DNA from 2 places in the Streptomyces sp. NBC_00576 genome. Region 1 is predicted to be linked to the other one. Evidence: riboswitches for the same ligand, from Rfam matches in the RefSeq annotation. Region 1 holds a riboswitch; the other holds the start of a gene.
What was found. Region 1 has a riboswitch for glycine ahead of gcvT (glycine cleavage system aminomethyltransferase GcvT). Riboswitches for the same ligand answer to the same signal wherever they lie in the genome.

Region 1 (5,464 bases):
AGCCGGCCTGGCCGTGCCAGAGCAGCATCCAGATCTGGCCGGAGGAGGGGGTCGCGAGGGCGCGCAGGAGCGCCTCGTAGGCGTCGTAACGCCCGGGCGTCACTTGGCGCAGCATGTGCTCGACCTGACCGGCCGCGGCCGTGCCCGACGCGCTCACCATTATCGCCCCTTCGTAACCCTGACCGAGTTGTGCGTTTCTTAGCTTAAGCGGCGCCGCTGACACCACGGTCTGCGGAAGGCCGCCCAAGAGCTCGGGACTTGCTGTGCTCGGGCGGCTGCGGGCCCATTGTGGCTGGCCGCGCCCGCTCGACGCAGCCGCAGAATGCCACAGCCCCGCGCCCCTTCGGGGCGCTTCTCAGCCCCCGTGTTGATAGAAGGGACGGACCTTTGCCCGCAACCAGTCGGTCACCGGGTCCTGGGCTATGTCCAGGAAGACCAGGTTCACCGGCCAGGGCGAGGCCGCGCGGGTCAGCGCCCTGCCCAGGGCGTCCATGGGGATGGTGCGGGCCACCGGGTCCCAGGGGGAGAGCTCGACGCCTATGAACATGACGGGGGCGGCCGTTTCTATGGTCGCCAGGCAGCGGCGGGCCGTCTGTACGACGCCCGTGCCCGCGAACTCCGACGAGGCGGCGGTGAGGAAGTCGACCGGCTCCTCCTGCCAGTTGGGCTCGTAGAGGCGGACGCGACCGCCGCCGGCTACGCCGTCGAGGACGGTGCGGCCGGAGCGGCAGAGTTCGGCGACGGCCGGCGGGGGCAGGGGGACGCCGACCACTCCGTCCGGGTTCACGGCGATGCCGACCTGGGGCGGCAGGCCGCGGGCGAACTCGACGGCGGGGGCCACGGTGTACGACACATGGGCGCCGACGACCTGCCGGAACTGCTCCTCCGAGCTGAAGACCGGTACATACGCCTGGCCCTGGATGTCGAGCGTGGGCAGGTCGAGGGGGCCGGAGTAGGGGCCGCCGCCGGCGGGGAGGGGGACCCAGACGAAGCTGCGGCCGAGGACCTCGACGAGGCGGGCGCCCGCGCCGGGCACGCCGAGGGACGCCGAGAGCACCTCCTCCAGCTCGTTGCCGGGCCATCCGCCGTGCGAATGGGGGTGTGCCGGTGCGGGGAAGCCCCCGGGAAAGTCCGGGGGGAAGTCCGCCGGGATGTCCATCTGCCTACCGCCTGCTGTGAACCGCTGTCCTGAGTCCCTCAAGGGGAGTCCCTTAATGAGCAAAACCCTAACCGGCCCCGGCAGATACGGCGGTCAGTCTGCGAAGTCGATCCTGCGCAGCGTGTCCGCCGCGTCCCGGTCGATCAGCACCGCCGAGCCGCAGCCCTCCGGCAGGTTCCCCTTCTCCACGGAGCGCAGCAGCCGCGACGCGGCCTGGCGGTGGCGCAGGAACGCGTACCGCGAGACGCCCCGGCCGCGTTCGCGCTGGCCCTCCAGGGCCTCGCCCGGGGTGACGTCGAGGAGGAGCAGATGCAGGGTGCCGCCCCGGCGGCGGGCCTCGCGGGCCAGCCAGCCGCGCACCCAGGCCTGCGTACCGCAGTCGTGCACGACGACTCCGGCGCCCGACCGCAGGGCGCGGCGCAGTCCGGCGTAGTGGGCGAGGCGGACGAGGGGGCGGTAGACGGCGTAGGGGAGGAAGGAGGGCGTACGGGCGTCCCAGTGGTCGCGGGTGTTCTGGGAGTCGATGCCGGTGGCGCGCACCGCCCGGCGCATCAGCGTGGACTTGCCGCTGCCGGGCAGGCCGGTGACCACGACGAGGTCGCGGGCGCCGAAGGTGAGGCCGTGCGGGCTGTGGCCCGAGCGCTCCCGCAGATCGCGGATCACGGGTTCCGGGCGCGCAGCGCACTCCTCCCGGACGGGGGCGGCCGGCTGCTTGGGCAGCGCGTCGGTCAGTCCGAGGGCCGAGTTCGTCGCGTACGCCGTGGTCCTGTTCACCGTGTTGGTCCTCCCATGGGGTCGGGAAGTACCGTCCCCGTCGAGTGTAAAGAGAAGGTAATACGCGGTGTCTCTCGTTTGGGTCCCCTTACTGCAACAGGCCTGCTACAGGGGATATGTGCGCTCAGGCGGGGCTGTGTCCCCCCTGTGAAGGGTCCCCCTGCCGTGCCGAAGGAATGCGTGCGATGATGTGCCCGCCAACTGCATACCGGCCGCTTGAATCCGCGCGGGAGAGTTCCGGGCACCTCTGGGTACCCGGGCGCCGAAGGAGCAAGTCCCTCCCTTGAATCTCTCAGGCCCCGTTACCGCGCGGGCGAGGCACATCTGAAAAGCGGGCCGCAGGTCGTCGTGACCAGTGGCTCCACCCACGGTGCAAGCCATGTCCTTCATGGCGAACCTCTCAGGTTCCGATGACAGATGGGGAGGAACGACCTCGCCGTCATGCCCTGGGAGCACTACCGATGAGCAGCACACCTCTGCGTCTGACCGCGCTCGATGCCCTGCATCGTTCGCTCGGCGCCACCATGACCGACTTCGCCGGCTGGGACATGCCTCTGCGGTACGGCTCCGAGCGCGACGAGCATCTGGCCGTACGCACGAAGGCCGGCCTCTTCGACCTCTCCCACATGGGCGAGATCACCGTGTCGGGGGCGGAAGCGGCCTCCCTGCTCGACTACGCCCTCGTCGGCAACATCGGGTCCGTCGCCGTGGGCCGCGCCCGCTACACCATGATCTGCCGGGCCGACGGCGGCATCCTGGACGACCTGATCGTCTACCGACTCGCGGAATCCGAATACCTTGTCGTGGCCAACGCCGGGAACGCACAGGTCGTACTGGACGCCCTCGTCGAGCGCGCCGACGGCTTCGACGCACTCGTCCGCGACGACCGGGACGCCTACGCGCTGATCGCCGTACAGGGCCCGGAGGCCCCCGGCATCCTCGCCGCCCTCACCGACGCCGATCTCGACGGCCTCAAGTACTACGCGGGCCTGCCCGGCACGGTCGCCGGTGTCGCCGCCCTCGTCGCGCGCACCGGATACACCGGCGAGGACGGCTTCGAGCTGTTCGTGGCGCCGGGTGACGCGGAGAAGGTGTGGCAGGCGCTGACCGACGCGGGTACGCCGGTCGGACTCGTCCCCTGTGGTCTGTCCTGCCGGGACACGCTGCGCCTGGAGGCGGGCATGCCGCTGTACGGGCACGAGCTGACCACCGCCCTCACCCCCTTCGACGCCGGGCTCGGCCGGGTCGTCAAGTTCGACAAGGCGGGCGACTTCGTGGGCCGCGCGGCCCTGCGCGAGGCCGCCGAGCGTGCTTCGTACGAGCCGCCTCGGGTCCTCGTCGGCCTGGTCGCCGAGGGCCGTCGCGTCCCGCGCGCCGGGTACACGGTCGTCGCCGGCGGCAAGGTGATCGGCGAGGTCACCTCGGGCGCCCCCTCCCCCACGCTCGGGAAGCCGATCGCGATGGCGTACGTCGACGCCGCACACTCGGCGCCGGGCACGGCCGGGGTCGGCGTGGACATCCGGGGCACTCACGAGCCGTACGAGGTCGTGGCGCTGCCGTTCTACAAGCGCCGGAAGTGATCCTGGCTGTCGCTCCGGCGGCAGGAGCAGCCGCTGTCCCGTGTGTCCTGCCTGTTCACGGGCAGTCCCTGTAGTACCCCATGCATGACCAGTCCCCCGCGTACAGGAGAATTCAGGCCATGAGCAACCCCCAGCAGCTGCGCTACAGCAAGGAGCACGAGTGGCTGTCGGGCGCCGAGGACGGCGTCTCGACGGTCGGTATCACCGAGCACGCGGCCAACGCGCTCGGCGATGTCGTGTACGTCCAGCTTCCCGAGGTCGGTGCCACGGTGACCGCGGGCGAGACCTGCGGCGAGCTGGAGTCGACCAAGTCGGTCAGCGATCTGTACTCCCCGGTCTCCGGTGAGGTCACCGAGGTCAACGAGGACGTCTCCAACGACCCGTCGCTGGTGAACTCCGCCCCGTTCGAGGGCGGTTGGCTCTTCAAGGTGCGCGTGGCGGACGAGCCGGGCGACCTGCTCTCCGCGGACGAGTACACCGCGTTCTCCGGCAGCTGAGACACCCAGGCTCAAGACAGGCGTAAGGACGTACTGCCCCATGTCGCTTCTGAACACTCCCCTGCACGAGCTCGACCCGGACATCGCCGCCGCCGTCGACGCCGAGCTGAACCGCCAGCAGTCCACCCTGGAGATGATCGCCTCGGAGAACTTCGCTCCGGTCGCCGTCATGGAGGCCCAGGGCTCGGTTCTCACCAACAAGTACGCCGAGGGCTACCCCGGCCGCCGTTACTACGGCGGCTGCGAGCACGTCGACGTCGCCGAGCAGATCGCGATCGACCGGGTCAAGGAGCTGTTCGGCGCCGAGTACGCCAACGTGCAGCCGCACTCGGGCGCCTCCGCCAACCAGGCCGCGCTGTTCGCGCTGGCCCAGCCCGGGGACACCATCCTCGGCCTGGACCTGGCCCACGGCGGCCACCTCACCCACGGGATGCGGCTGAACTTCTCCGGCAAGCAGTTCGACGTGGTCGCCTACCACGTCGACGAGGCCGGTCTGGTCGACATGGCCGAGCTGGAGCAGCTCGCCAAGGAGCACCGGCCGAAGGTGATCATCGCGGGCTGGTCGGCGTACCCGAGGCAGCTCGACTTCGCCGAGTTCCGCCGGATCGCGGATGAGGTGGGCGCGTACCTCTGGGTCGACATGGCGCACTTCGCCGGTCTCGTCGCGGCGGGGCTGCACCCGAACCCGGTGCCCTACGCGGACGTCGTCACCTCGACGACCCACAAGACGCTGGGCGGCCCGCGCGGCGGCATCATCCTGGCGAAGAAGGAGTTCGCGAAGAAGCTGAACTCGTCTGTCTTCCCCGGCTTCCAGGGCGGCCCCCTGGAGCACGTGATCGCGGCGAAGGCCGTCTCCTTCAAGGTCGCGGCGAGCGAGGAGTTCAAGGAGCGCCAGCGGCGTACGGTGGAGGGCGCGCAGCTCCTCGCCGAGCGCCTGGTGCGTGCGGACGTCGGCGAGCACGGCGTGTCCGTCCTGTCCGGCGGTACGGACGTCCACCTGGTCCTCGTCGACCTGCGGAACTCCGAGCTGGACGGCAAGCAGGCCGAGGACCGTCTCCACGAGGTCGGCATCACCGTCAACCGGAACGCGATCCCGAACGACCCGCGTCCCCCGATGGTGACGTCGGGCCTGCGGATCGGCACCCCGGCGCTGGCCACCCGCGGCTTCACGACCGAGGACTTCACGGAGGTCGCGGACGTCATCGCCGAGACCCTGAAGCCGTCGTTCGACGTCGACAGCCTGAAGGCCCGCGTGAAGACGCTGGCCGACAAGCACCCGCTGTATCCCGGCCTGACCAAGTAGTACCCCTGGGGTGAGTGGGCTCCGCCCTGTGCGGAGCCCACCGCCCCCGTTCTGAGGAGTTCCCGTGGCCATCTCGGTCTTCGACCTGTTCTCGATCGGTATCGGCCCGTCCAGCTCCCACACGGTCGGCCCGATGCGCGCGGCCCGGCTG
Region 2 (5,464 bases), 6.3 Mb from region 1:
GTAGGCGTGCGTCCACTCCCCGCCGAGCGTGGCGGCAGTGTGCGGCGCGTTCCGCAGCGGGTTGTCGTCGGCCGGCCAGTCGCCCGCGCCGACCTTCTCGACCTCGCCGCGAATGGCGATCATCGCCTCGCAGAACCGGTCCAGTTCGCCCAGGTCCTCGGACTCGGTCGGCTCGATCATCAGCGTCCCGGCCACCGGGAACGACATCGTCGGCGCGTGGAAGCCGTAGTCGATCAGCCGCTTCGCGATGTCGTCGACGCTCACTCCCGTCGCCTTGCTGATCGGCCGCAGATCGATGATGCACTCGTGCGCGACCAGCCCGCCAGGCCCGGTGTAGAGCACCGGGTAGTGCGGCTCCAGCCGCTTGGCGATGTAGTTGGCGCTCAGCACGGCCACCTGCGTGGCCCGCTTGAGCCCCTCGCCGCCCATCAGCCGGACGTACGCCCACGAGATCGGCAGAATGCCCGCCGAACCCCAGGGCGCCGCCGAGATCGGCCCCACACCGGTCTCGGGCCCCGCCGCGGGCTGCAGGGGGTGGTTGGGCAGATACGGCGCGAGGTGCTCCCGCACCCCCACCGGGCCCACCCCCGGGCCGCCGCCCCCGTGCGGGATGCAGAACGTCTTGTGCAGATTCAGATGCGAGACGTCCCCACCGAAGTGCCCCGGCTTGGCCAGCCCCACCAGCGCGTTGAGGTTGGCCCCGTCGACGTACACCTGCCCTCCGGCCTCGTGCACCTGGGCACAGATGTCGGCGACATGCTCCTCGAACACGCCGTGCGTGGACGGGTACGTGATCATCAGCACCGACAGCTCGTCCCGGTACTGCTCGATCTTCGCCCGCAGATCCTCGACGTCGATCTCACCGTCCCCGGCGGTCTTCACGACGACGACCTTCATGCCGGCCATGACAGCACTGGCCGCGTTGGTCCCGTGCGCGGACGACGGAATCAGACAGACGGTCCGCTGCTCGTCACCGTTGGCCCGGTGGTACCCGCGTACGGCCAGCAGCCCGGCCAGCTCGCCCTGCGAACCGGCGTTCGGCTGGAGCGACACCTTGTCGTACCCGGTGACCTCGGCGAGCTGCTCCTCCAGCTCCCGGATGAGCGTCAGATAGCCCTGAGCCTGCTCGGCGGGCGCGAAGGGGTGCAGCTGGCCGAACTCGGGCCAGGTGACCGGCTCCATCTCAGTGGTCGCGTTGAGCTTCATGGTGCAGGAGCCCAGCGGGATCATGCCGCGGTCGAGCGCGTAGTCACGGTCGGCGAGCCGGCGCAGATAGCGCAGCATCGAGGTCTCGGAGTGGTACTGGTGGAAGACGGGGTGGGTGAGGATCTCGTCGGTGCGCAGCAGCGCCTCCGGCAGCGTGTCCTCGGTGTCGGCGTCAAGCGCCTCGATGTCACCGTCGATCCCGAACGCCGTCCAGACGGCGCCCAGTTGGGCGCGTGTGGTGGTCTCGTCGCAGGAGACGGACAGCCGATCGGCGTCGACGAGGTGCACATTGACCCCGTGCTCGCGCGCGGCGGCCGCGATCTCGCCGGCCTTCCCGGTCACCCGCGCGGTGAGCGTGTCGAAGTAGGCCCCGTGGACGACCTCGACGCCCCCCGCCGTCAGCCCCGCGGCGAGGATAGTGGCGTACCGGTGGGTGCGCCGGGCGATGGTACGCAACCCCTCGGGCCCGTGGTGGACGGCGTACATGCCGGCCATCACGGCCAGCAGGACCTGGGCCGTACAGATGTTGCTGGTCGCCTTCTCGCGGCGGATGTGCTGCTCGCGCGTCTGCAGGGCGAGCCGGTAGGCCTTGTTCCCGTCCGCGTCCACGGAGACACCCACGAGCCGGCCCGGCAGGCTGCGCGCGAACTGCTCACGCACGGCCATGTATCCGGCGTGCGGCCCGCCGAAGCCCATCGGCACACCGAACCGCTGGGTCGTCCCGACCGCGATGTCCGCACCGAGCTCACCGGGCGAGGTGAGCAGCGTCAGGGCCAGCAGATCAGCGGCGACGGTGACCACGGCACCAAGCGCGTGCGCCTGCTCGACGACGGGCTTCAGGTCCCGGACGGCACCGGAGGCGCCCGGGTACTGAAGGAGCACACCGTTGATCTCACGCCCTGCGACGTCGTCCGGAATGCCCGCGCTCAGGTCGGCGACGACAACCTCGACGCCGGTCGGCTCGGCCCTCGTCTCGATCACGGCGATGGTCTGCGGCAGGGCGTCCGCGTCGACGAGGAAGAGCCCCTTCTTGTTCTTGCCCATACGCCGGGACAGCGCCATCGCCTCGGCGGCCGCCGTGCCCTCGTCGAGCAGCGAGGCACCGGAGGTGGGCAGCCCGGTGAGGTCGGCGACCATGGTCTGGAAGTTCAGCAGCGCTTCGAGGCGCCCCTGCGAGATCTCCGGCTGGTACGGCGTGTACGCGGTGTACCAGGCGGGGTTCTCCATCACGTTCCGCAGGATGACGGGCGGGGTGAAGGTCCCGTAGTACCCGAGCCCGATCATGGAACCCAGCACCTGGTTCCGGTCGGCCAGCGACCGCAGCTCGGCCAGCACCTCGGCCTCGGTGCGGGCGCCCGGCAGGTCGAGCGCGTCGGCGTTCCTGATCACATCCGGGACCGCGGCGGCGGTCAGCTCGTCGAGCGAGCCGTATCCGACCTGCGCGAGCATCTTGGCCCGGTCCTCGTGGTCGGGCCCGATATGACGCCGCTCGAAGGGCGTGCCCTGTTCGAGTACGGCGAGCGGAGTGCGGTGGACGGTCATTGCGGAGGCCTCCTGGTCGTCGCGACCTTCGAGGGGCACCACGGCGCGGGTGCCCGAACGGCCTCCCCCTCTGTCATCTCAACCTGAGAGCTTCACCGGGCCGCCAACACGCTGACGTCCCGGTTTTCACCGTCGGTGAGAGCGGAAGCCGTCGACACCCGCTCTTCTTTCCAGAGTGACCTCGTCCGTGCGGTACAGGGGCCTGAGAGATTCCGGGGAGGATTTGCTCCTTCGGCGCCTCCGAGGTTCCGGAGGACTCTCCCGCACAGGGTCAGCAGCCGTGGGCCAGCCTATCAGCGGGTCCACGCACAGACCTTCGAGTGGCCGCCTTCCCAGATGTACTCTTTTGTAGTGCTTACGGATGAGTTGCGATCATACGGAGGCGCCGTGCAGACCGACATCGATCCGCGCAACCTGATCGGCCGCAAGGCCTTCGACCGCAACGGCACAAAGATCGGCACGATCGACGAGATCTACCTCGACGACGCGACGGGAGTGCCGGAGTGGGCGGCCATACGGACAGGGCTGTTCAGCAGGGACGCCTTCGTGCCCTTGGAACCCAGCGAGCTGATCGACGGCACACTGCGCATCCCCTTCGAGCGGGCCCTGATCAAGGACGCTCCCGACTTCGGCGTGGGCCGCCACCTCTCCCCGGAGCAGGAACTCCAGCTCTACCACCACTACGGCCTCGACGTGGCTCCCCCTCCCCCGTTCCCGGACCACGACTTCGGCAGGCTGGCGGGCACGGACGACGCCTGATCCGACAACTCCTCATCCGGACCCTCAGGTCTTCGCGACGCAACGGCCACCAACGGCAGCGGGTCCGCCGGCTCCAGCGCGGGATCCTCGGTCCGGAACGTCCGCACCCGCCCCGGCTGCTCCGACTGCGGCGTCTCGAACCGGACGGTCACCCGCCCCAGCCCGCTCCCCTGCACCCACCCGTGCCCGAAGTCGGCATGCCGTACGTCGTGCCCGGTGGTCCAGTGCCGCTCGACGGGCTGCTCCTCCTGCCGCTCACCACCCTCGTGCTCGGCCGCCTCCGCCGGCTCAAGCGCCGCCGACTCCCCGGCGGCCTGCGCGAACAGATCCTCCTGCGTGAAGTCGGCGAGACCGCTGACCCCCACCCCGAGCAGCCGCACACCACCCGTCGTGTCAACCGCCTCCAGGAGACGGGCCGCCGCCTCCCGCACCACCCCGGGGTCGTCCGTGGGCCCCCGGAGCGTCTCGGACCGCGTCAGAGTGGAGAAGTCGTACCTCCGCACCTTGAGGACGATGGTCCGCCCGGACAGCCCGGCACCGCGCAGCCGCCGCACACACCGGTCCGCCAGCCGCTGCACCTCGGTCCCCACCCGGCCCCGGTCATGGATGTCCACGTCGTACGTGTCCTCGACCGACACGGACTTGGTCTCCCGCTCCGCCACCACGGGCCGCTCGTCGTGCGCCAGCGCCATCGCGTACAGCCCGTGCCCGTGGGCCTTCCCCAGCAGCCGTACGAGCTCGTCCTCTCCCGCCTCGGCCAGGTCATCGACCGTACTGATCCCGGCCCGCCGCAGATGGTCCCCGGTCGCCGGGCCGACCCCGGGCAGGGTCCGCACCGGCATCGGCCCGAGCAGCGCCCGCTCGGTCCCGGGTTCGATCACCACCAGCCCGTCCGGCTTGGCCTGCTCCGAGGCGATCTTCGCAAGCATCTTGCAGGCGGCCAGCCCCACCGACCCCGTGAGCCCCGTGACAGCCCGTATGTCCGCGCGCAGCTTGATCCCGGCCAGCCGCGCCGAGTCCTCGTCCCAGGCCGCCTGACCGGCCTCCAGATCGACGAACGCCTCGTCCAGGCTCAGCGGCTCCACCAGCGGCGACAGCGCGTGCAGGAGCCTCATGACCTGCTCGCTGATCGACCGGTAGAAAGCACCCCGGGGCACGAGATACGCGGCGTTCGGCGCGAGCCTGCGGGCCTGGGCCATCGGCATCGCGGAGTGCACCCCGAAGACCCGGGCCTCGTACGACGCGGTGGCCACCACCCCGCGCGGCCCGAGCCCGCCCACGACAACGGCTTTCCCGCGCAGACTCGGCTTGGATGCCTGCTCCGCCGAGGCGAAGAAGGCATCCATGTCGAGATGCAGGATCGTGGGCGTGTTTCTCACATCACCGATGCTGCCCTACGCCACTGACAATGCCCCCGGAACACGGGGGCGCCGCTCAGACCGCCCGGTTGCGCCGCCGCGCCAGTTCGTCCGTGGGGTTGTGCCCGACAAGCGTCTCGCCGGTGTCGACGCGTTCCCCGTGCAGCTGCGAGAGAGCGCTTTCCACATCCCGCCACACCACTCCGACGGCGATACCGAAGATGCCCTGCCCGCCCTGGAGCAGCGCGTGCACCTCGTCGGGAGACGTGCACTCATAGACGGTCGCTCCGTCGCTCATCAGCGTCAGACGCTCCAGATCGTGGAACTCGCACGCCCGGAGATGCTGGACCGCCGTACGGATGTTCTGCAGCGAGACCCCGGTGTCCAGAAAGCGCTTGACGATTTTCAGGACCACAACGTCCCGGAAGCTGTAGAGACGCTGGGTCCCCGATCCGTGGGCGGGCCGCACACTCGGCTCGACCAGACCGGTCCGCGCCCAGTAGTCCAGCTGCCGGTAAGTGATGCCGGCCGCCGCGCACGCCGTGGGGCCGCGGTAGCCGATCTCCTCGGACGCCATGGATGTCGCCCCTCCGCTGCCT

Region 2: it holds a riboswitch for glycine, as region 1 does, so the genes downstream of both, gcvP (aminomethyl-transferring glycine dehydrogenase) here and gcvT (glycine cleavage system aminomethyltransferase GcvT) in region 1, are expected to answer to the same signal.

What each region holds. Positions count from the first base shown of each region.
Region 1 covers NZ_CP107780.1:3,090,313-3,095,776, forward strand. The annotation lists gene OG734_RS12830 (enhanced serine sensitivity protein SseB C-terminal domain-containing protein) at 1-157, opposite strand, end outside; gene OG734_RS12835 (enhanced serine sensitivity protein SseB) at 356-1,159, opposite strand; gene OG734_RS12840 (AAA family ATPase) at 1,253-1,933, opposite strand; glycine riboswitch at 2,151-2,251, shown strand; glycine riboswitch at 2,252-2,360, shown strand; gene gcvT (glycine cleavage system aminomethyltransferase GcvT) at 2,395-3,513, shown strand; gene gcvH (glycine cleavage system protein GcvH) at 3,633-4,010, shown strand; gene glyA (serine hydroxymethyltransferase) at 4,051-5,313, shown strand; gene OG734_RS12860 (L-serine ammonia-lyase) at 5,378-5,464, shown strand, end outside.
Region 2 covers NZ_CP107780.1:9,413,306-9,418,769, reverse strand. The annotation lists gene gcvP (aminomethyl-transferring glycine dehydrogenase) at 1-2,748, opposite strand, end outside; glycine riboswitch at 2,929-3,022, opposite strand; gene OG734_RS41100 (PRC-barrel domain-containing protein) at 3,136-3,507, shown strand; gene OG734_RS41095 (DNA polymerase IV) at 3,429-4,886, opposite strand; gene OG734_RS41090 (MerR family transcriptional regulator) at 4,942-5,464, opposite strand, start outside.